One region of the Microcystis ichthyoblabe FBCC-A1114 genome, then DNA from elsewhere that is predicted to be linked to it. Evidence: predicted binding sites of a transcription regulator. Region 1 holds the regulator's gene; each other region holds the start of a gene.
The links. Region 1 encodes HrcA, which represses chaperone genes, less so after heat shock. Its sites were predicted from a motif close to TTAGCACTCNNANNNTNNGAGTGCTAA; they were not measured.
Positions count from the first base shown of each region.

Region 2: a site for HrcA is predicted at 3,272-3,298, ahead of groL (chaperonin GroEL). Genes of this name have one in related genera too.
Region 3: a site for HrcA is predicted at 1,310-1,336, ahead of groES (co-chaperone GroES). Genes of this name have one in related genera too.
Region 4: a site for HrcA is predicted at 5,520-5,546, ahead of prmA (50S ribosomal protein L11 methyltransferase). Genes of this name have one in related genera too.

Region 1 is NZ_CP191408.1:4,006,468-4,012,760, reverse strand. It holds gene sbcC (exonuclease subunit SbcC) at 1-1,785, opposite strand, end outside; gene ACQY1Y_RS19430 (rhodanese-like domain-containing protein) at 2,140-2,511, shown strand; gene ACQY1Y_RS19425 (IS630 family transposase) at 2,552-3,595, shown strand; gene hrcA (heat-inducible transcriptional repressor HrcA) at 3,769-4,845, shown strand; gene ACQY1Y_RS19415 (hypothetical protein) at 4,832-5,125, opposite strand; gene menA (2-carboxy-1,4-naphthoquinone phytyltransferase) at 5,355-6,263, shown strand.
Region 2 is NZ_CP191408.1:406,785-413,077, forward strand. It holds gene ACQY1Y_RS01970 (potassium channel family protein) at 1-1,257, shown strand, start outside; gene ACQY1Y_RS01975 (hypothetical protein) at 1,308-3,086, opposite strand; gene groL (chaperonin GroEL) at 3,335-5,008, shown strand; gene ACQY1Y_RS01985 (ABC-F family ATP-binding cassette domain-containing protein) at 5,199-6,293, shown strand, end outside.
Region 3 is NZ_CP191408.1:777,124-783,416, forward strand. It holds gene groL (chaperonin GroEL) at 1-904, opposite strand, end outside; gene groES (co-chaperone GroES) at 951-1,262, opposite strand; gene ACQY1Y_RS03665 (DNA methyltransferase) at 1,947-3,215, opposite strand; gene ACQY1Y_RS03670 (dihydroorotase) at 3,398-4,669, shown strand; gene ACQY1Y_RS03675 (DNA-methyltransferase) at 4,754-5,974, shown strand; gene ACQY1Y_RS03680 (CfrBI family restriction endonuclease) at 5,958-6,293, shown strand, end outside.
Region 4 is NZ_CP191408.1:2,573,998-2,580,290, forward strand. It holds gene ACQY1Y_RS12405 (hypothetical protein) at 1-65, shown strand, start outside; gene ACQY1Y_RS12410 (high light inducible protein) at 208-351, opposite strand; gene ACQY1Y_RS12415 (B12-binding domain-containing radical SAM protein) at 628-2,190, shown strand; partial or broken gene ACQY1Y_RS12420 (hypothetical protein) at 2,451-3,670, shown strand; gene ACQY1Y_RS12425 (molybdenum cofactor biosynthesis protein MoaE) at 3,673-4,116, opposite strand; gene prmA (50S ribosomal protein L11 methyltransferase) at 4,441-5,337, opposite strand; gene serA (phosphoglycerate dehydrogenase) at 5,597-6,293, opposite strand, start outside.

The DNA.
Region 1 (6,293 bases):
TTCTAACTCCACAAGTATCTCCTCGGTTTTCTCTAGTTCTATTTCCTTTTCTTCAATAGTTTCTAACTTGACTTCCAACTGCACATATTTTTGTTGTAGATTCGATCTTGCTGGCAATTCTTGTTTAATTTGGGCTAATTCCTCGCGTAAACGTTTTAAATCTCGATCGCAGTCTGCCATCTGTTCCTGTAGGGACCAAATTTGCTCTTGAATTTGTTCTTGATGTTGATGGGTTTTTCTGATTACCTGATGACGGTGATGACTGTCTAAATTCTGTTCACACAGAGGACAAACCGAATCAGGAATATTTAATTTTTCCAATTTATCAGTTAACTCTAAAAGTTGTTCTTCATATCTTTTCTGTTGATCCAATAAACTTTTTTTATCCACTTGTTTAACAGTTTCCTTTTCTTCCACTCGTTCACAATAGGTTTGTTTTTTATCTAGTTCCTTAATTCGCTTGGCTAAATTGAGAGCTTCCTCTCTTAGAAGCGGAATACGAGCGATTTCTGTCTCTAATTGTTGCCGATTTCTTTGCAGTTGTTCCCGACGAGCATTAATCCTGGCTTTTTCCCGTTCCAACTGCATATTTAGATCAGCTTTTCGGCTATTTAAAGGAGCATATTTTAAAGCTAATCTATCCAATTCCTGAAGACGTTGACGATGGTAATTTAACTTCTCTAATCCTGCTTGAATATCCCCCGCTTGCTCGATAATTTTTTGAGTTTCTTGTTCCTGTCTTCCCAATTCTTCTAAACGAGCGCTCGTTTGTTGGATGGGAAGGGTAAATTCGTTAATTTTTTGCTGTAATTTCTGTTCTAATTGTTGTTTATCATACTGGGCCTGTTGCCAAGCTTGCAATTGACTTGACAAACTTGCCTCTTTCTGGTCTAAATTGATTAGGCGCTCGTGTGCAGTAATAATGTCATTTTTGCGATGAAGAATAGTCCTTATTTGATTTAATTGATTGTCTAGACTAACTTTTTCCCGGTCTAATCTCTCGATTTCTGCTAATAAAGCTCGCTCCTGTTCTCGTTGCCACTGCAGCTGTTTTTCCCAATTCTGACGCTGATTTTCTTCCCCCTGTAGTTGCTGTAAACGGCGATTATTTACCTCTTGTTCTTGATTAATTTGGTTAATTTGGGTGCTTAACTCTTGCAGGTGTTCCTGATAAGAATTTTTCTCCTGAAGACGGAGTTTGATAGTTTCTACTTGCTGCTCGATCTGGAGGGATTGTCCATCAAATTGTTTCGATATCTCCTTGGCTTTATTAGCTAAAATTTCATAGCGATCGAGTTGTAATAATTCTGCTAAAATCTGTTTACGACCACTAGGAGGCTGTTTCATAAACTCGTCCGCTTGTCCCTGTCGTAAATAAGCAGAATTAATGAAAGTTTTATGGTCTATTTTTAGATAAGTATTAATCTGTGCTTGGGTATCTTTAATACTTTTACCCGATAAAGGACGAAAACTTTGATCATTAATCACCTGAAAATCTAAACTAGAAGCTTTTCCCCCCCGGTGACGACTACGGATAATTTTATAGATTTCTCCCCCATAACTAAACTCGAAATCTACCCGCGCATAATCGCTGCCCGCATGAATCACATCATCAGCAATCGAGACGCGACTTTCCCCCCAAATTACCCAAGTAATTGCTTCGAGTAAAGAGGATTTTCCCGCACCATTGGCACCACAAATACAGGCAGTATGTAATCCGCGAAAATCTAGCACTGCCTCGCGATAACTGAGAAAATTTTTTAGGGTTAATTGTAGGGGAATCATAAGCTGGGAAGTGGGGAAGTGGGGAAGTGGGGAAGTGGGGAAGTGGGGAGATGGGGAGAAAGGAGAGGGGAGAATGCAGTACAGATTAGAAATTAATCAGAGGACAAAAAACCGAGGACAAGATAGCTTCAGCGCAATACATCTGGGTGAATCTATTCGGTATCAATAACTCTCTCCTACAATAACCTCTAATCAAAGCTTAACTGAAATCCAGCCGGGGACAAATGCGCTTTTTTTGTTCCTCAGAATTCTCCTCACCATTATCACAACCTAGGCACTGTTCACAGATAAACGCTCAGGGTCCCTCGATTTGCTACTCTAAAGGAAAGATAACCGATTCTTAAGACCAAATCTATGAGCATTCCCGAAATTAGCGTCCATGAACTCGCTCTCCGTTTAGCCGATCATGATCCTAATTTACAACTTATTGATGTGCGCGAACCGGAGGAAGTTGCGATCGCATTTGTAGCCAGTTTTACCATTTTACCCTTGAGTCAATACCAAGAATGGTCGCCCACTATTGCCACCCAATTCAACCCCCAAGCGGAAACCCTCGTTATCTGTCACCATGGCATGAGATCCCTGCAAATGTGCCAATGGCTACAAAGTCAGGGTTTTACTAATGTTAAAAATATTAACGGCGGCATCGATGCTTATTCCCTCCTCGTCGATCCTATACTTTGCACGGTTATAACTTGCATTTTTTACTCAAAGACAATAATATAGTTCAAGAGTCATAATTAGAAGCAAAGCACTCATTAAAAACATGATTAACCTAGAATTCACGGAAGAAGAAAAGAACTCACTGTATTATGAAAGATTTCATCATCCTCATCCCCGGGTTCAACTGAAGATGGAAGTTCTCTGGTTAAAAAGCCAAAAGATACCGCACAAAAAAATTTGTCAGTTAGCAGGAATCTCGCCAAATACCTTATTAACCTATCTTCGAGATTATCAAGAGGGCGGAATAGAAAAATTAAAAGAAATCAACTTCTATCGCCCTAAAAGTGAATTAGAGTCTCAAAGAGAAACACTCAAAAAATATTTCGAGAAAAATCCACCAGCCACAATAAATGAAGCTGTATATAGAATAGAAGAATTGACAGGGATAAAACGAAGTCCTACCCAAGTGAGGAAATTCTTAAAATCCTTGGGAATGAAATGTTTAAAAATAGGTTCTCTTCCTTCTAAAGCTGACCCAGATGAACAAGAAGACTACAAAGAAAAAAAGCTAGAACCCAGACTAAATGAGGCTAAAGAAGGAAAAAGGGCTGTTTTTTTTGTTGATGCCGCTCACTTCGTCATGGGAGCATTTCTCGGTTTTGTTTGGTGTTTTGAGAGACTTTTTGTTAAGTCACCGAGCGGGCGTAAACGCTTCAATGTTTTAGGAGCATTAAATGCAATAACTCATGAAGTTATTCTAGTTACTAATGACACTTATATTACGGCAACTCAAGTCTGTGAACTTCTTGAAAAAATAGCTGCTTTAGGACTAATGATTCCCATCACTCTAGTCTTAGATAATGCCCGCTATCAGAAATGTAAAATTGTTGAAGAATTGGCTCTTTCTTTGTCAATAGAGCTACTCTATCTGCCGTCTTATTCGCCTAATCTAAATTTAATTGAAAGGCTGTGGAAATTTGTCAAAAAGAAATGTTTACATGGTAAATATTATGAAAACTTTTCTGACTTTTCTTCAGCCATTTATGAATGTCTGAATGATGCCCATCTGAAACATAAAAAAGAACTGGATTCCTTGCTGACTCTACGATTTCAGAAGTTTAATAAATCTCAGATTATGAACGTCTAAAGTATAATATTCCCCGTTACTAATTTTTATAGCCCCCATCGGGAAAAGAGAGGGGTAAACTATCCCCTTTCTCCCCACGGAGGACTGACTAATGATTACTGATAACTGATAACTGAATAAGCGTTATACTGTCTAGAAAAATGTTATAAATCTTTTGTTAAGATTATTCCCCTATGTCCGCTAGAACCCATCTCAGCGATCGCTATCAACATATCTTAAAGGCGACAATCCAACATTATATCGCCACAGCCGAACCGGTTGGCTCGAAAACTCTGCTAGAGGAGTACAAATTTACTATTAGTTCCGCCACGATTCGCAATGCTCTCGGTAAACTGGAAAAAGAAGGTTTACTCTATCAACCCCACACTTCCTCCGGACGCATTCCCTCCGATTGGGGTTATCGTCTCTACGTCGATGAGTTAATGACTCCCGATGACCGTATCGGCGAAAAAATCGGCTATTATCTGCATAAAAACGCTAAATCTCCCGCTTGGAGTCTCGAAAGTCTGCTGCAACGGGCCACCCAATTTTTAGCCGGTTTAAGCGGTTATATCGCTATCGTTACCCTTCCCCACACCCTCACTAATACCCTGCGTCATCTGCAATTAATCCCTGTCTCGAACCGGCAGATCATGTTAATTATTGTTACAGATAGTTTACAAACACGCTCGGTTATGATAGAGATTCCCGAGTCTATGGCAACGGACAAGGAGGATGGATTAGCAGAAGAATTACAAATCCTCTCTAATTTTCTCGGGGAAAAATTAAAAGGTTATTGCTTGGCAGATTTAATTAACCTCGATTGGCAGCAAATCGAGCGAGAATTTGCCCGTTATACCCATTTTCTCCGACAATTAAGCCAAGAAATCAGCGCTAGTCTCCAATCCACTGCCATCCCAGAGATTATCGTCCATGGTGTCGCTGAAGTCATTCGACAGCCAGAATTCGCCCAATGGCAACAAGTACAAATGTTACTGCATCTATTGGAAGCAGAACAGGATCGCCTTTTACCCCTGATTTTACAAAGACCAGAACTAGAAAAATCAGCTAAAAAAGTCAAAATCACCATTGGTTCCGAAAATCCTCTGGAATCCATGCGCCCTTGTACTCTTATCTCCGCTTTTTATAAACAGGGAGATACTCCCGTCGGTAGTGTTGGCATTATCGGACCGACGCGAATGTTATACGAAAATACTATTCCCCTAGTGGAATCCACCGCTAACTATCTCAGCGAGGCTATAAGTAAGTAGATATCCCCCGTAAAGGTTCGGGAATGGGACAATCGACAGTAAACTCTAAAATTGTCTCACCATCCCCCAAATAGCCAGAATTGGCAAAACAGAGCAACATCCGCACCAGCGCCACCCACACCTGTGCATCGAACTCCCAATCCTGTCCCCGACGCGCTCCACAGGCGATCGATTTTAGCGCCCAAAAATAACTATTTCTCACCACCGAACCGCCTTTTTTATAAACTGGCACATCCTCATGGTGAATATAAAGAATATCATCTTTAGCGGTCGCTCTCATCGGTGGCTAGGAAAGTTATAGGAATTTTCAGTTTACCGTCTAGAGAATAACACCCTATAGGAAATTTTGGGCGCATCCCCTGCACTCCTACCATTTTTAATAACTTCTGTTTATCATCACAAATAGGAAATGCCGCTTTTCTAGTGGAGGCACAAAAAGCTATAATTCTACCTTAAACCCTCGTTTTTTATCCCTAGAGCGATCGAGTTTTCCTGATTATTATTCAGCTATGACCACCGATACTATCACCACTCCCTCACCCAAAAAACTCTGGTTAGCAGCCCTGAAACCACCAATGTATAGTGTGGCGATTATACCGATTATTTTGGGAACAGCGATCGCTTATCAGGAAACAGGTCAATTTTCCCTGCCGATTTTTGCCACTTTTATCCTCTCAGCTATTTTAATTCTCGCTTGGTTAAATCTCAGTAATGATGTTTTTGATGCCGATACTGGGATCGATGTTAATAAAGCTCATTCGATCGTTAATTTAACTGGCAATAAATCTTTAATTTTCTGGCTCAGTAATCTTTTTCTATTAGTGGGTATTGCTGGTATTTTTGCCATTAGTTATTGGCGAGGCGATTGGATTATCCTAGAATTAATCGCCCTCTGTTGTTTTTTGGGCTATACCTATCAAGGACCTCCCTTCCGTCTCGGTTATCAAGGATTAGGGGAAATTATCTGTTTCTTTACTTTTGGACCCTTGGCGATTGCTGCTGCCTACTATTCCCAAGCAGGTGCTTTTTCTGTCCCTAGTCTAGCGGCTTCAATTATTATCGGGATTACCACTTCTATCATCCTTTTTTGTTCCCATTTCCATCAAGTTGCCGATGATCTCAAAGCGGGTAAAAAATCACCCATTGCTCGTTTAGGTACTTTAAAAGGTTCTAAAGTTTTAACCGTAGTGACGGTTCTCGTTTACGTTTTAACGGTAGTTTTTGTCCTGCTGCAAGTTTATCCCCCTCTCACCCTCTTAATCTTCCTTAGTCTCCCTTTCGCTTGGCAATTAGTCCACCACGTTAACCAAAATCACGATCAACCTCAGCTAGTCAGTAACTGCAAGTTTATAGCGGTTAATCTTCACTTTTTTAGTGGCATTCTCTTCTCCCTTGGCTATTTCCTTGCTTCCCGTTGATCAACCCGATTTTTTTTCTTAAACCCCTTT
Region 2 (6,293 bases), 1.3 Mb from region 1:
GAAATCCAACAATTCTGGCAATTGAGTTTTCAGCAGCAAATTCATCGGGTGGCTTTCCTGTCAGTATTTATCATTATCCTCCTAGTAATTATCGGGACTTTTCTTTTCCATCTCTACGCCCCGAGAGCTTCCTTTATTTCCTCTCTTTCAGGAACAGCGATCCTTTTATTAGGTGGTTACGGCGATGTTTTCGGTGGCTCTAACCCCGAAGATTTAAATGCGGTTCCCTGGTGGATGCAGCTATTTAGTCTCTTTTTAACCTTAGCTGGAACCGCTTTTATCGGGGTTCTCTATGCCATTTTGACAGAAACTTTATTATCATCAAGATTTCAATTTATCCCTAACCGTCCCCCAGTTCCCCAACAGAATCATATCGTTATTGTTGGCTTAGGTCGAGTCGGCAGAGAAGTGGCTAATTTATTACTAGAAATGCAACAGGCGATCGTCGGGGTGAGCTTAAATAGGGATTTTGATGGGACTATGCTGCCAAAAATGCCCCTGATGACGGGAAATATCGAAGAATCTTTAAAAAATGTCAATTTAGATAGGGCCAAAAGTATAGCCATCGTTACCGATGACGAAATCCTCAATTTAGAAGTGGCCCTAACCACCCGCAAACTCAACCCCCAAAGCTACTTAGTCATCCGCACCACCGACGACAACCTTAGTCAACAATTAAGTCAAATTCTGCCCCGATCTCACATTTTAGGAACCAACACCGTAGCGGCAGAAGCCTTTACGGGAGCGGCTTTCGGAGAAAATATTATCTATCTGTTCCGTTGGGCGCAAAAAACGATTCTGGTGACAGAATACGAGATCGAAGCCGGAGATACTCTCAATGGTAGCTCGATCGGGGATATTGCCTACGGTTATCGAGTCGTGCCGATCCTACACCAACGAGAACGGCAAGCCCCGAAATTAATGCCCGAAGATTATCTCAATTTACGCATCGGCGATCGCATTGTGGTGCTGGCCACCATCAACGGACTGCGACGGGTGGAGCAGGGTCGTCGCACTCCCAAAACTTGGCGCGTGCGGGTGGAAAAAGCCTTTAACCGCAATATTGCCGCGGAAGCACCCACCGTGATCAGTCGTTTTTCTAATTGTCCCCTGAAAACCGCCAGCGATCTCATGGAAAATTTGCCAGCGACTCTCGGCGCCCCCCTCTACGAACAGCAGGCGATTCGATTAGTTTCCGAGTTAAAAAAAATTCAAGTTCAAGCCTTGGCTATTCCCATTAACCCGAAATCGGGGTAAATGGGAGTTATACTTTTTTTGTCAAACTAGAAGGCTCTCTCGGTCTTTTTTTATGCAGTTAAAGTGACCGTAGCCTTGGCAGTTTGTCCAGAATCAGAAGTGGCAGTAATAGTAATTGTATCCCCAGCATTTCCTTGTGGGGGTGCAGTGTAGGTAAATTTGGCATCAGTGGTATTTTTATCAATTTTACCGCTTTCTGGCGGTGAGATTGTGATGGTGTAGTTACCAACGGGATTAATGCTAAATTCCTGGATTCCATTTAATGCTAAAGCTGCGCTAGACGGAGCGATCAAAATCGTTGGAGGTAGTCCCTGTCCAGTGGAACTAGCCTCTACAGTTACTTTTTTCTCTACTTGATTAATTAAATCGGGAATAAGACGTTCGCTAAATCCAGCCACAAAAGCCATTGTCAAAAGTCCATATAAATAGGTGTCATTCCCCTTATTTCCATTGTCAGTCCGAATTTGTAAGGGAGAAATGCTAGAGTTAAGAATTAGCAGAATAAAGAAAGCGAAACTTCCCCCTAAAATGGGTTTGGTTAAACCAATTGACAATGGCAAGAAGTCATCGTCATATTTTTGATTTTTGGGATTATCAAAGTCTTGCAAACGAGTTAGAAGACTAACTGCTCCCCCTAAAGTCCCTGTCATCAATATCAATATCAAGAGTCTAAAATTTTCATCTTTGTCCTCAGTATTTTGGTTACTAGAATTTGAGATTGGAGGTAAGGGCATAAGCAAATTCTTCACTGGAGGGGAGTTCATAATACCCCAATTCAAAGGGAGAGCTAACACTAATCCAATTAAAACTTTTGTAGGTATTTTGATAGAATGGAAAAGATTACCTCTGAAGTCGGCTAGACCATTCCAAAAACCCATCTGGGTTTTTCTTAATCCTGTTTCGGCAGCATAGCGTAATTTTTGTGCCAAAATAATATTAGGTTGACCTGTTAAAGATTTAATCGCAATTTCTCCAGCATCTACCACCGACTTTACTTGCATGATATCCCAAGCTTTGGAACTGTTGATGAGTTCCACCTGCGCTATCCCTAGTATTATAATTAATTTGGCTAATTCTCCCTGTACTTCCCGGTCTAATTCTGGAGGGAATCCCGCTACTTGTTCTTTAGTTTTTCCCAGCAAAGTATCAATTCTTTGATTTAGTTTAATCACCTCATCTCTAGCTTTAATTTCATTGATTAAATCGTCTAAAGTTTGAAATAAAACACTTGCTTCTTGTACTTGTAGTTGTGCAGAATTATCTTTAAATTCCTTGACTAACTTTTCAAAGGGTTCATCTACTTCAGGAATTGAACTATATTTGTCTAATTTATCCTTCAGTTCAGCAATCAAAGACTCATTTTTCTGTTGTAATTCCACAGTCGTGGAAAATTTAACCAAAGTATCTTTAACTTTTGTTTGCCAAGCAGTTAGCTTTTCCTTAAGTTTTGGCAAGTTTGCATCGTTAGCATTAGCATCAAATACAATCGTAATTGTTGCGACCAAACTATCAATTTCTTGGCTTAAAGTATCAAGAGGAATTTCTGAAATTTTACCCGTAGATAAAAGGTTGATTGTCTCCACAAGCTGATCTATATGAGCTATTATTTGTTTTTCTAATTCTTCTCTGCTAGGTAAAGGGTCTGAAAAAGTTAATTCACCTAGTTTTTGAATAAGTTCATCTCTTAAATTATTAGTCTCTTGAGTGATTGTTTTGGCTTCTGTTTGGTAACTAGCAAGGGTAGCTGATTTATCCTGACTAAATTTATTTTGGGTTTCTAGAATAAATTGATTAATTTTTTGTTCGATAGCAGGATTTGGATTAATCATGGTTGTCTTCTCCTAAAAAAAAGGCGAAAATGGGCTAAAATTCGATTATCTCCCCAATGCTACAATAGTTATCATTGATTTTCTGCAATTATTCATAAATCTTGATAAATTTTTATTTTTTTAACTCAATTCAGTCTGCCGTGGGGAGATAACACCCTGATCTCCTCAATAACCGCACACCGGGATTAGCACTCAAGCCCTAAGAGTGCTAAATTAACTATAAGGAGTCCTATCACAACAGCGATACCATGTCCAAAATCATTGCCTTTAAAGATGAATCCCGTCGCGCCCTAGAAAGAGGTGTCAACGCCTTGGCCGATGCGGTAAAAATCACCCTCGGTCCGAAAGGACGCAATGTCTTGTTAGAAAAGAAATACGGCGCCCCCCAGATCGTTAATGACGGCATCACCGTCGCCAAAGAAATCGAATTGTCCGATCCCCTCGAAAACACCGGGGCGAGATTAATTCAGGAAGTAGCGGCAAAAACCAAAGATTTAGCGGGAGATGGCACCACCACCGCCACCATCATCGCCCAGGCTTTAATTAAAGAAGGTCTGAAAAACGTTACCGCCGGGGCCAATCCCGTCGCTTTAAGACGCGGACTAGACAAAACCATCGCCTATCTGGTCGAGGAAATCGCCGCCGTCGCTAAACCGATCGCTGGAGATGCGATCGCTCAAGTGGCCACCGTTTCTTCCGGCAACGATGAAGAAGTGGGACAAATGATCGCCACCGCCATGGAAAAAGTCACCACCGATGGCGTAATCACCGTGGAAGAATCGAAATCCCTAACCACGGAATTAGAAGTAGTGGAAGGGATGCAGATCGATCGCGGTTATATCTCTCCCTATTTCATCACCGATCAGGAAAGACAGATCGTCGAGTACGACAACCCCCTGATCCTGATTACCGATAAAAAAATCAGTGCGATCGCTGAATTAGTCCCCGTCCTCGAAGCCGTTGCTCGTCAAGGTCGTCCCCTATTAATTATCGCCGAAGATGTGGACGGCGAAGCCTTAGCCACTCTAGTGGTCAACAAGGCCCGGGGGGTCTTAAATGTCGTCGCCATCAAGGCCCCCAGTTTCGGGGAACGTCGCAAGGCGGTTTTACAAGATATTGCCATCCTCACCGGTGGTCGTCTGATTTCCGAAGAAGTGGGCTTGAGTCTTGACACGGTTAGCCTCGATCTGCTAGGGCAAGCGGCAAAAATCACCCTAGAAAAAGACAATACAATTATTGTCGCCTCCGGGGACAGCCGCAATAAGGCCGATGTGCAGAAACGTCTCGCCCAACTGAAAAAACAGTTAGAAGAAACCGATTCCGAATTCGATAAGGAAAAATTACAGGAACGCATCGCTAAATTAGCCGGCGGTGTGGCCGTGATTAAGGTCGGGGCAGCCACAGAAACCGAACTCAAGGATCGCAAACTCCGCATCGAAGATGCCCTCAATGCCACCAAAGCCGCCGTGGAAGAAGGTATCGTCCCGGGCGGTGGTACAACCTTGATTCATCTGGCTTCTAAGGTGAAGGCTTTCAAAGCTTCTCTCACTAACGATGAGGAAAAAGTCGCCGCCGATATCGTCGCCAAAGCCCTAGAAGCCCCCCTGCGTCAGTTAGCTAATAACGCCGGTGTGGAAGGGGATGTGATCGTGGAAGGTGTGCGCGAAACCGCTTTTAGCGTCGGTTACAATGTCCTCACCGGCAAGTACGAAGACTTAATCGCCGCCGGAATTATCGATCCGGCTAAAGTGGTGCGGTCAGCCGTTCAAAACGCCGCTTCCATCGCCGGCATGGTCCTAACGACCGAAGCCCTCGTGGTCGAAAAACCCGTTAAAGAAGCCGCAGCCCCCGATATGGGCGGCATGGGCGGCATGGGCGGCATGGGCGGCATGGGCGGCATGGGTGGCATGGGCATGATGTAATTCCTGATGCCGTCTGGCCCCTGAAAATAATCTCATTCCATTGAGCCAATCTGTCCCTTTTCTCGTTATCGTCGGCATTAGGGACAGGTTTTTTTTCATCGGGAAAAACTTTTTCAGCAGAACCTGCTTAATCTATCCTTTGCATTAGTCCAGACACTACACTAGAAAAGAAGGATTATTCCCAGAAATCATGACACTGCTGACGGTTCGATCGCTCAAAAAAGACTTCGGTATCAAGGAAATTCTCAAAGATGCGAGTTTTAGTCTCGATGATCGCGATAAAGTCGGCCTGATCGGTACGAATGGATCGGGAAAATCGACCCTATTGAAAATGATCGCCGGATTAGAAGCGATCGATGGTGGCGAAATTCAAATCAATTCCGGGATGAAAATCGTCTATTTACCCCAGCAACCGGAGCTAGACGACGATAAAACGGTTTTAGAGCAGGTTTTCGCCGATAGTGGCGAAAGTATGACTTTAATTAAGGAATACGAGGAATTGTCCGATCGCCTTGTCCATGAGCCAGAAAATCTGGATACTATTATGGAGCGTTTGTCAAGGGTTTCGCAACAAATTGATAAACTTGCCGCCTGGGATTTAGAAACTAACGCTAAAGTTATTTTAAGTAAACTGGGCATCGATAATTTTAATGCTCGCGTGGGAGATTTATCGGGGGGATATCGCAAAAGAATCGCCATCGCTACCGCACTTTTAGCCGATCCTGACTGTTTATTGATGGATGAACCCACCAACCATTTAGACGCGCTTTCCGTGGAGTGGTTACAGAGTTATTTGTCCCGTTTTCGGGGAGGATTATTATTAATTACTCATGATCGCTATTTTCTTGATCGAGTGACTAATCGCATCATTGAAATCGATCGGGGAGATTTATCTACTTATGCCGGTAATTATGCCTATTATCTAGAAAAAAAAGCCTTAGCGGAAGAATCGATCGCCAGTAGTCAACGCAAACACGCGGGAGTTTTACGACGGGAATTAGAATGGTTATCCCGGGGACCAAAAGCGCGCAGTACCAAACAAAAAGCGCGGATCGATCGCATTCAAGCAATGGGTAATAAGGAATTTAAACAGGTGGAGGGAAAAGTCGATATTGCCACCGCAGGAAGACGCATCGGCAAAAAAGTTATCGAAGTAGAAAATATCTCGAAAGCTTACGGAGATCGCACTTTAATTAAAGATTTTACCTATATTTTTACCCCCGAAGATCGCATCGGTATTATTGGCAGTAACGGGGTAGGAAAATCTACTCTCATGGATATTATC
Region 3 (6,293 bases), 1.7 Mb from region 1:
CGCTGATTACTTGACCACCGGTTAAGACGGCGATATCTTCTAACATCGCTTTTCTGCGATCGCCAAATCCAGGAGCTTTCACCGCAGTGACGTTAAGAACACCGCGCAGACGGTTAACCACTAGGGTTGCCAAAGCTTCTTTTTCGATGTCTTCGGCGATAATTACTAGGGGTTTGCCTTGACGGGCCACTTGTTCGAGAATAGGAACCAAATCCTGTACTAAACCGATTTTTTTGTCGGTAATCAGAATAGCGGGATCCTCAAAAACGCATTCCATGCGCTCGGTGTCGGTGACAAAGTAGGGAGAGATATAACCTTTGTCAAAACGCATCCCTTCGGTGATTTCTAGTTCGGTGGTCATCGATTTCCCTTCTTCTAGGGAAATTACGCCTTCTTTGCCGACTTTATCCATGGCCGAGGCGATCATTTGACCGACTTCATCATCGTTACCGGCAGAGATAGCGCCCACTTGTGCGATCGCTTTGGAATCTTCTACGGGTTTCGCGTGTTTGGCGATTTGACTGACGAGGAAATCGGCAGCTTTATCGATCCCTTTTTTCAGAGAAATCGGGTTAGCACCGGCGGCGACGTTGCGTAAACCTTCTTTAACGATAGCGTGAGCGAGAACGGTGGCGGTAGTAGTACCATCACCCGCTACATCGTTGGTTTTTGAGGCGGCTTGGCGAATTAAAGCCACACCGGTGTTCTCGATATGGTCTTCCAGTTCGATTTCTTTAGCGATGGTGATGCCATCATTGACGATTTGGGGTGCGCCAAATTTCTTTTCGAGGACGACGTTACGACCTTTGGGACCAAGGGTGACGGCTACCGCTTCGGCCAGATGATCCATGCCTTTTTCTAAGGCGCGACGAGCATCTTCGTTGTAGATAATAGATTTAGCCATAATGTATCGTTATTCGTGCAAAATAGGGGTTTTCAAGGGTAAATGATTAGGAAACGGCGGCGAGAATGTCTTTTTCGGAGAGGAGAACGAATTCTTCGCCACCAAGTTTGATATCGGTTCCGGCATATTTGGAGTAGAGAACTTTGTCACCCACACCTACTTCTACAGGGGTACGGCTACCGTCATCGTTGCGTTTGCCGGGGCCGACGGCCACGACTTCCCCGATTTGGGGTTTTTCTTTAGCGGCGTCGGGAAGGAAAATACCACCGGCGGTTTTTTCTTCGCTGGGACTAACTTTGACGAAAACTCGATCGCCTAGGGGTTTAACAGTAGTTACGTTGATGCTGACTGCAGCCATGGAATATCCTCCGTTTCTTTTGTATTTGGGTAAGTGTCTTTTCCAGATTAGCACTCTTACCTTCCGAGTGCTAATTTACCGAAATACGAGGCCCCCTGACAACTGCTCGATCGGTACGGGTTTCCGAACTATGGTGTTAAGCTAGGGTTTGCGGCAAAAAGTTTGTTGGTGGGTTTAGGAGTCGGTGGTCGGGAGAATTAAGAATAAGCATTAATCGATTAAATGCTTCATTTAGGCATTTTATGCAGTTTTATGTCTATTTTTGTCATTTTTGAACTCTCAAGAATTAATTATGCAAGAACTCTATTATCAAAGCGCAAGTCCCTAAATGTTTACCCAAGCTGCAATCGCCGAACCTCAAGGGCGATCGCTATCTCAACGATCGAAGCCTGTTGTTTACATAAGTAGTCGTGCAAAATTAATTTCCTAGTCGAGACAGGAGACGGGAGACGGGATAAAGCTATTAGGGATCGGATTTGAGTTTTCAGTTCTCTGTTTGCTCACCACCACAGAAGTCTGACGGAGTAGTGGCTTAGATGTGTAATTAATTGTGCTTAGATACATAGTTTTTTACACATAATATAGGGGTTCTCGTACCTGTACGGCACACTTAAAGTTTTGCTGATTAAGCTTTTCAAGATCGAGAATGTACCTTTTGTGAATGGGAAACGCTATAAACTAGACCTACCTTTTCTCTAAGATTAGTAAATATTCGGATTTCATGCCATCAGGATTTTTATTCTTGCGAGATTTGAATAACTGTCTGGTTTTAATTCTATCCTCAAAGACGGTATTAAAAATAAAGCCATTTTCCTGAAAATATTCCCCTAATATTCGCCAAGTTTCTACTTCCACTCCATCCACTTTCGGATTACCCACAAAAATGCAAGCTTTCCCAGCTTGTTTTAATTTTCTGGTGGCATTTTCTAAAGCGTTGATGGTGTGACAAAAATAGGAATCGAGTATTTTATGTAAATTCTCTTTCTCTAAACTTGATCTCACTCGATTTAAGGTTTCAGTTTCGATTAATCTGGTAGCCTGTCGGTAGGGAATTTCTAGCTTAGAGATTTTTTGCACTTCTTTTTCTGTATATCCTAACCAATATAAATCTAGTTTTGCTGTTCTGATATATTCCTGTGCTTGCAGATAGGGGGGGGAACTAATTAAACAATCTAACTCTAGATTTTGCTCGATCTCAAAAGTGGCACTATCTACTCCTCCATAAAAAAGCACCTGATTATAATTGCGCCAAGTTACGGTAATATATTGATTGACGCTAGTTAAAGTTTCAAAACTCATCTCTTTAATCGTTCGTTTTAATTCCTCTTGCCAATCTCTTTGTAATAGTTCTTGTATATCTGATTTTTTGTATTTCGATTGAAATAATTTTGGTTTCGTATGTTCTGCATAGGAAAACTGTTTACTAACTTTCACTAAAACCGCTTGAATGATCTGGGAATACAAATCAGTTTCTAGATTTTTTTGACCTGCCCAAAGTTTCTGTAAAACTACTAAAATATCCTCTGGATACCAATAGTTTAAATTTGACCACTGAGGGATAAATTTATCCTTGCTGGCAAAAACTTCTAAGATTTTTTTATCTAACTCTGAGTAACTCAATGGTTCTTGGTGTTCTGTGATCTTAATCGGGATAATATGGTTTAAAAGATAATTCAGGTCAGTTAAAACTGCATTTCTTTGACAAAGTTTAGCCTCTAAACCCACCGTACCTGAACCCGCAAAAGGATCGATAATCCAATCATCCTTTTTACTGTAATTATCAAGGCAAAATCTCACCACTTGGGGAATAAATTTGGCAGGATAATAATAGATGCTGTGGGTTAGATAACTGGTGCTGGTGATTTCTGGCACTAAATCTCGAAAAGAAACTAATCGCGGGGTTCCCTGATTAATTTCTTCTAAATTATTAGAATCGAAAAGTTCTAGTTGCATGATTCGGCTATCAATTCTCCCTAGGGTAGGCCAGCCAATTAAAATAAAGATTAAAACCGTAGTCGATCAATATTCTAACTTATCGTCCCCCAACCTAACCGACAACTCAGCTTTTTTGCTTTTTACTTTTTACTTAACGTGATATACTGCCAAAGGAAAAAATGACGTTTTAATTAGTCTGCGTGAATAGCCAATCCTCGACAATTATAGAACAGGTTAGAGTCCTTGACCCCCTGACACAAACCGATCGCATTGCCGATGTCTGGATTGAGGAGGGGGTAATTAAAGCGATCGAATCCCAGCTTCCCCCAAGAGAAAATAGTAACTATATTTCTGGTCAAAACTGTATTTTTGCTCCCGGATTAGTCGATCTCTACAGTCATTCCGGGGAACCCGGCCACGAGGACAGAGAAACCCTCGCATCTTTGCTCAAAGCGGCCACGGCCGGAGGCTGCACCCGGGTGGCAATTCTCCCCAATACTCTCCCCCCTCTCGATCACCCCGCACTTATTAGCACATTACAGGAAAAAAGTCAAGGGTTTTTTGACTCAAAATCGACTCGTCTGCATTTTTGGGCAAGTCTCACCCTAGGAAGACAAGGGCAAAAAATGACCGAATTAGCCGATTTAATGCCTGTAGCGGTGGGTTTTACCGATAATCGCAGTCTAGAAGATTTGGGACTGTTGCGGCACTTATTGGAATACCTAAAACCCTTCGGTCAAAATATCGCCCTTTCCCCCGTAAATCAGCAATTAAAGGGTAATGGAGTCATGCGCGAGGGAGAAACCTCGATTCGCTTCGGTTTACCCGGAGATCCTGCTATTTCTGAAACCACTGCTTTAGCCACAATTTTAGAAATCGTCGGCGAAATTAATACACCTGTTCACATCATGCGAATTTCTACCCGTCGAGGAGTGGAATTAATTCGCGAGGCAAAAATGCGGGGATTGCCGATAACCGCTAGTGTGACGTGGTTGCATCTCCTCTTAAATACAGGATTGATCGCCAGCTACCATCCCAGTTTACACCTCGCTCCACCCTTGGGCAACGAAAGCGATCGCAAGGCGTTAATTGCGGCAATTAAAGAGGGAATTATCGACGCAATCGCGATCGATCATCGTCCCTATACCTACGAAGAAAAAACCGTCTCTTTTGCAGAAGCACCCCCCGGCGCGATCGGGTTAGAATTAGCTTTACCGCTACTCTGGGAAAAATTAGTAATAACCGGGCAATTATCAGCTTTACAATTATGGCAAGCGCTTAGTCTCAATCCCTGTCATTGTTTACAACAAAAACCGGCATCTCTCAACCCGGGTAATCCCGCGGAAGCAATTCTTTTTCATCCCCAAGCAAGCTGGAAAGTAACGGCAAATAATCTTCACTCCCTCAGTCATAATACTTTCTGGTTAAATCAAACAATTACGGGAAAAGTCTTAGAAATGTGGAATTTTTAAAGGGTGGCCAATTTCTATCTTGAGACTCTCCTAGTTTTTTGGATAATGATCAGCTAGAATTCTAGAGAGAACTAGAGTAATGACATGGAAAAAGAACTGGTATCGGACAAGCGCGGTTATCTGCTTCGCACGGTGGCAGAAGCTAAAGAAATTGTCCTTAATTGGTTGCGAGAAATAAATTTAGTTAATGCGATTAAATTAGGTTTACCAGAAGTGGATGACAGATATCATATTTGGCGAGTTCCTTTATGTAATGAACAGAAAAAAACCGTTGGGGAAGTGGTGATCGATGCCTACACCACCGAAATTTTAGCCGATAGGACAACCCGGACTGAAATTATTATCGCTCGTCTGTTAAAACAGGATGAATCTAAATTAGAAACCCGCAAGAAAACCAAAAAAGAATATAAGCTTTCCTCTCTGAGAAATACCATCGGATTTGGTGATTGTAGCGAACTTTTGGAGGAAATGCCCGCAGAAAGTGTTGATTTAATCTTTACCTCACCACCCTATTTTAATGCTCGTCCAGAATATTCGGAATTTGAAGAATACGAAAGCTATCTATTGAAGCTGCGACAGGTGATCAGAAAATGTCATCGAGTTTTGAGTGAAGGACGTTTTTTTGTCATTAATATTTCTCCCGTGCTATTGCGTCGTGCTTCGCGTAATCAAGCTTCTAAACGTATTGCTGTTCCCTTTGATTTGCATCGAATTTTTATTGAAGAAGGTTACGATTTTATTGATGATATTATTTGGCTAAAACCAGAGGGAGCAGGGTGGGCAACTGGTAGAGGGCGCAGATTTGCCGCCGATCGAAACCCTCTCCAATACAAAACCGTGCCGGTGACTGAATACGTTTTAGTCTATCGTAAACACACAGATTTACTAATCGATTGGCATATTCGCAATCATCCCGATCAAGAAGTAGTAAAAGCCTCAAAAATTGCCGATGGTTATGAACGCACTAATGTTTGGAAGATTAACCCAGTCACTAACTCAAAACATCCCGCCGCTTTTCCCGTAGAATTGGCAGAAAAAGTGATTAATTATTACTCTTTTAAAGGTGATGTGGTTTTAGATCCCTTTGCTGGTTCAGGAACCGTGGGACTAGCGGCCGCTTCTTTAGATAGACGTTTTGTTTTATTCGAGAGTAATTTTAATTATATTGAACTGATACAACAAACAATTCCTAGATGGAAAAATATTAAGTTTTCATCTATTCTATGGCTAAACTGCAAGCCGTCTAAACTACCACCAGAACAAATTGAGATTCAATGGGAGGCTATCGATGACAACAATAGATGATCTATTTCCTGAAAAGGGCAAATTAATCCTAAGTGGTAGCGGTAGGGATTTTATTGAAAAATTGGGTGTGGAAACTGTAAGACAGCTAACCCTAGATATTCTATGTGGGGAGAACATACGCACTCAAACTGAGCAGTTAACAAGTAGACGAGTGGCGATCGCCTCTGGTGCAATGGTTGCCTTATTCGTAAAAGGTTGGCAAGGGGTGGAGAATTTTACTGACCAACTGTCTGATATGGCATTATCTCAACTTAAATCTTCCCGTCGTTCTGATAAAGAATTGATCTGGCCTGCTAATTGGTTAATTGGTTTGACAGGC
Region 4 (6,293 bases), 1.4 Mb from region 1:
TCTTTGAAAACTCCCAAAAACTGAGTTTTAATCAACTCTATCATCTGGTATCTAAAACCTCTTAGCTTCACCATGAGTGATTATTGTTGACTGATCACTGAAAAATCTCTCCAACCTCCCACTTAAAAAGGGGAAGAGCTATGCTCTTCCCCTTTTTTTAAGGATTTATTCAAGATGATTGTAGATGCACAGCAGTCGAGGCCGAAATTACATTAAGCCTAACTGAGCAAGGATGCCTTTGTGGGTTAAGTATTCCGTAGCTACGCCAATAACGAAACCGAGCATGGCTAAACGACCATTCCAGTTTTCAGCGAAAGCGGTGAAACCGAGTTTGTTTTCTTGCTTATCCATGGTGAATTGCCTTCCTATAAGAAAATTGCGTTTAAGTCAAGTGCTTGATATTTAATGTAACATAACTTTCCAGACTATGCAACATTTCTTTACATAAATTTTATTGATGTTGGCCATAAACTTTTATGGGGGTAGGGTCAAGGGTGGGCAATGGCGGCCGAAAATCAAGCCTGATCCTAGTTCTCAGACTAAATAACGGTTTTCCCATCCCTGACCGAAAAAGATTACAATCAAGCGAAAGGTCAAGAATCGATCGCCGTCGAGCGAGGAGTGAATATGCGTGCCTTACTGATTTATCCCGTTTTTCCGCCGACTTTCTGGTCTTATAACAAAATTCTGGAATTAGTCGATCGCAAAGTCTTACTTCCTCCCCTGGGTATGGTGACGGTGGCGGCGATTTTACCCCAGGAATGGGAATTTAAACTGGTTGATCGCAATATTCGGGCAGTGACAGAAGCAGAATGGGACTGGGCCGAAATAGTCATTCTTTCGGGTATGATCGTCCAACGTCAAGATTTAATCGAGCAAATTCACGAAGCCAAGCAACGGGGTAAACTGGTGGCCGTGGGGGGTCCCTATCCCACTTCTATCCCCCACGAAGTGGCCGAGGCCGATTTTCTGATTCTCGATGAGGGAGAAATCACCATCCCGATGTTTGTGGAAGCATTGGCAAAAGGAGAAACTAAAGGTGTTTTCCGCACCACAGAAAAACCCGATGTGACAATTACCCCGATCCCCCGCTACGATCTGCTCGATTTTGAAGCTTATGATTCCATGTCGGTGCAGTTTTCGCGGGGATGTCCCTTCCAGTGCGAATTTTGCGATATTATCGTTCTCTACGGTCGTAAACCCCGCACCAAAACCCCCGCACAATTATTAAAAGAATTAGATTATCTCTACGAGTTAGGTTGGCGCCGGGGCGTGTTCATGGTGGATGATAATTTTATTGGCAACAAGCGCAACGTTAAATTACTTCTCAAAGAATTAAAAGTTTGGCAAGAAGAACACCAGTACCCTTTCCGGTTTAACACGGAAGCGTCGGTGGATTTAGCCGCCGATCCCGAATTAATGGAAATGATGGTTGATTGTTACTTTGACGCGGTCTTTTTAGGGATTGAAACCCCCGACGAAGAAAGTTTACAATTAACCAAAAAATTCCAAAATACCCGTAGTTCGTTAACCGAGACGGTAGAAAAGATTATTAAAGCCGGATTGCGCCCCATGGCGGGATTTATCATCGGTTTTGATGGCGAGAAAAAAGGAGCGGCCGATCGCATTATTAATTTTGTCGAAGAAGCGGCCATTCCCACGGCTCTCTTCGGAATGTTACAAGCTTTACCGAATACCGCCCTATGGACTCGCTTGGAAAAAGAAGGACGACTACGATTAACGGGGAAACAGGACATTAACCAAAGTACCCTAATGAATTTCGTTCCCACCCGGCCGATCGAAGATATTGCCACAGAATATATTGAAGCCTTCTGGAAATTGTACGATCCAGAGGTATTTCTTGATCGCACCTATCGCTGTTTCCTGAAATTAGGCGCACCTAAAGCTAAACCTGCCTTTAAACTGCCTCGTCGGGCCGATCTCTATGCCCTAGCGGTAATTATCTGGCGACAGGGCTTTAAACGTTCCACTCGCTGGAAATTCTGGCAGAATTTATTCGGTATTTTGCGCCATAATCCCGCCAACGCCGAACACTATATCACTGTCTGCGCCCACAACGAGCATTTCCTGGAATACCGTCAGATTGTTCGGGATGAAATTACGGCACAATTAGCCGAATTTCAACGCCAAGAGGCATTAACATCGGAAAAAACCGCCATAGCGGCCTAATTATTCCGAGGATGGGTAAATAACCCATCCTGAACATTTTCTGTCCTGATGGTGGGCGATCGATAAATCAATAATATTCCTAGTTTTCCGGTTAAAAATTCCCTCAATCTCTGCCAAAGCAATTCAGTATAATTTCTTAATTTTCTAGATATAATTACATTTTTTCCCTAAAATGTTAGCTGGAATACTGAATAAATCGAGAAAATCTGGATAAAGCCAGTATTTTTAGCTCCTTAACCCTATCAATCAAGCTAAAATCAATGATTACTCGTCAAGAACTTAAGAAACTACAATCCCTAACTCAAATACCCGCCCTTTCCATTCTCTTACCTACCCATCGCACCTCACCGGATAACAAAAGACCTCTTGCAAAAGTCTTAAGTCGATCCTTGTACAGCAACATTTTTGAAGATTATCAACTACTAATAAATAATTAACTGAAAGTCCCTCCCATTATTGTTTCTATCGTTTGTTTTCGGATTTATGCAAGAGGTCTAAACAAGACCCTATTCTCGTTAAAAATTTGGTCGATGAAGCAAAGCGCCGATTATCGGAAGAATTCTCTAAACGTGAAATCGAACCTTTGTTCGATCGCCTCGATAGTCTAGTAGCTGAAATAGATTATCCTTATACTCTAGATGGATTAGCTCTCTATATTGGTCCGGATATTGCCAAGCTTTATAACCTGCCTTTTTCTGTCCAGGCAAGAGTTGTCATCGATAAAACCTTTGCCACACGGGATTTAGTTTATGGATTACATCGAGAACAACCCTATTGGCTGTTACTATTAAGTCAGGGTTCTACTCGTTTAATCTCAGCTACAGGAGAAACTCTCGAAGAAATTCGCGATCAGAATTTTCCCCTAGAAATGACTGGACCGGGGGCCACCGCACCACTGCCCTTTGATGCCGATACCAGTTATCTAGATGATAGAATCCGGCGATTTTTCCAACAGGTAGATAATGCTCTGGGTGAATACATTGACATTGATGATTCTTCCCCTTTGATTGTGGGTGGAGTGGTTCGTCAAATTTCCTTCTTTCAAGAAGTTTCACAGTACACATCAGCAATTGTTGGCACTTTAACCGGCAATTTTGACAAAACCTCACTGCCAGAATTAATTCCACAAGTATTGCCGATTATGCATTCAGTGCGTCAGACTCAAAAAACTGAAGCCCTGCAAGCTTTGGACGCGGCAGTCAGCGCTCAAAAAGTTATCTCTACCCTGGGAGAAGTGTGGCGTTTAGCGCAGGAAGGTCGAGGAAAATTGTTATTAGTGGAGAAAAATTACCATGTACCCGCAGTTTTAAGCGAAAATGGTGACTTGATACTGGTGGAAAACGTCGGTGGTACGGAGGTAATCGATGACGCAGTGGATGAAATTATCGAAGTGGTATTGGCCAAGGGAGGACGTGTAGCTTTAGTCGAGGAGGATTCCTTGAACGATTACCAAAAAATTGCCTTGATTTTACGTTATTAGACCTAACACTCCGTTTCACAGGCCCCAATACTAACCCATTGACTAGAACCATCAGACCAGTATTCTTTTTTCCAGATGGGGGCATTATGCTTGAGAGTATCAATAGCATAACGACAGGCTGCGAAAGCTTCCCCTCGATGGGGACAACCCACCGCTACTAAGACGCTAATTTCACCGATTTTGAGCTTACCAGTGCGATGGTGAATGACAACTCGATTGGTATCGGGCCAGGTTTGCCGAATTTGCCGAGCAATTTGCCGGAAAACCTCCATCGCCATGGGTTCGTAGGCCTGATAATCAAGATAAATAACCGGTTTACCGTCGGTTTGCTCCCGTACAGTACCACTCATTAGTACAATAGCCCCATTAGCCCCATCATCGGCTAATTGATATACTTCCTGCAAAGATAAAGGAGCAAAACTGATGCGAAAATTATCTAGCGTCATGGATGCTTTTTTCAGTAAATAGTAAATAGTAAATAAGTAGCTGGTTATAATTAAATTAAAAATGGATTTTAGGTTCGATCCCCCCTGCCCCCCTTGATAAGGGGGGTGCCGATAGGCGGGGGGATCCCCCCTTAATCCCCCCTTGATAAGGGGGGCATCTGATAATTTTTAACGCCTACCTACTTAGTAATCAGTGAAGTGACAAGACAGCACTGTTAATGCCATTTAATACTCCTCACTTGATACTGCTCACTGAAAACTCAAATCTGATAACTGCTCACTGATAACTGATAACTGATAACTGATTCCAGGCTGACAGCTATATTAATCCAGGGTGCGGCGAATTTCGATACAGCACCATTCTTGACGTTTCCACAGAGCAGCCACTGTCCAGCCTTGGGGTTCTAAAATATCTGTAACTGCTTGTGCTTGGGTGACAAGAATGCCGCTTAAAATTCCCCAGGTGGTGGGTTTTGCCAGACGGGTGATTTCGGGCATTAAAGCGATAATTGTCTCGGCTAAAATATTACAAACGATGCCATCAACACCATCGGGAATTAATTCTAATAACTCCTCGACACTACCCTGATTAACAGCTAAATTTTCGGGGTTAATCCCGTTGAGATGGCGATTACTGTACGTCGCATTCACCGCCAGGGGATCTATATCGACAGCATAAACTTTTTTAGCCCCCAATAAAATCGCCCCGATCGCCAGTATGCCAGAACCACAACCGATATCGGCGATAATTTTAGGCTCTGGATGGCTACTTAAACGCATTTCTAGGGATTCTAAACATAATTGCGTGGTGGGGTGCGTTCCCGTGCCGAAAGCGGAACCGGGGTCAATTTTAATCACCAATCTCTGGTTATTTTCCGGAGGATTTAACCAAGCAGGACAGATCAAAAAGCGATCGCCGATCTCGCTAATTTGCCAATGTTGTTTCCAACTGCTGGCCCAGTCTTCCTCGTCCATTAACTGCCAATAGCTGACAGGTTCAGAAAAACCTAAAATCAAAGCATCCTGCTTTAACCAGAGGCTTAGTGCCTCTAAATCGGGCAATTGCGCTTTAATTTCTGGTATATAGGCCTTAACCTCTAAAGAGGATTGTTTTTTAGCAGTGGCCGTTCCCGAACAGCCAAAATCTTCCAGTCTCCAGAAAACCGTTTCTTCGAGACTAGGTTCGCACAAAACCGTAATTTCCCACCAACTATTAGACATATATCAGTTATCAGCTTCTGAAGGCAAGAGGCAACAGGCAAGAGGCAAAAGACAGAATCTGACAATTCTCCTACCTAAAAAGAAGGTTAGAAACTAAGCACATCAAAGCTTTTAGCTTAACCAATTAGGTCTGAGATTCGGCCCTTGTTATCAGTTATCAGTTATCAGATTTGGGTTTTCAGTCAACAGTATTAAGTGGCAAGTGCAGAGCTTTCCTTTCACTGATTACTGTTGACTGTTTACTGATAACTGATTTAATCTAGAGTTTCACTGTGTAAGCATCGCGGATACCGGGGACTTTAGTAATTTCCGAGAGAAGACCTTCCGGTAGAGGATCATCGAGACTCAGGGCCATAACTGCATCACCGCGAATAATTTTGCGTCCTACCTGCATACTGGCGATATTGACATTAAAACTGCCTAAAAGTGCGCCAATTTTGCCGATAATACCGGGCATATCTTGGTGAAGGGTAAATAACATATGATTACTCGGTGGCACGTTAATGGGGAACTCATCGAGGTCAGTAATGCGGATTTCTCCCGTACTTAACAGCGCTCCGGTGACGGAATGGGTCCCCATGGAACCATTAGCTTCCAAATGAATCGATCCCGAATAGTCGCGGGTGGAAGCATCCCGGGTTTCGATTACCCGGATACCGCGTTCCTTAGCTTCGATCGCCGCATTAACATAGTTTACCCGTTCCCGGAGGGCTTGGGAAAGTAAGCCCTTAATTGCCGCTACCACCAGAGGTTGACTGTCTTTAGTGGCCAATTCTCCCTGTAAACGGACATTTAACGAGTCACAGCGACCTCCTGCCAACTGACTGACGAGATTACCCATAGTTTCCGCTAATTGCAGGTAAGGGCGCAGTTTTTCCATAACATCGGGAGTTAGTCCGGGGATATTAACGGCCGAACGCGCTGGCAAACCGAGGAGGACATCGCGAATTTGTTCG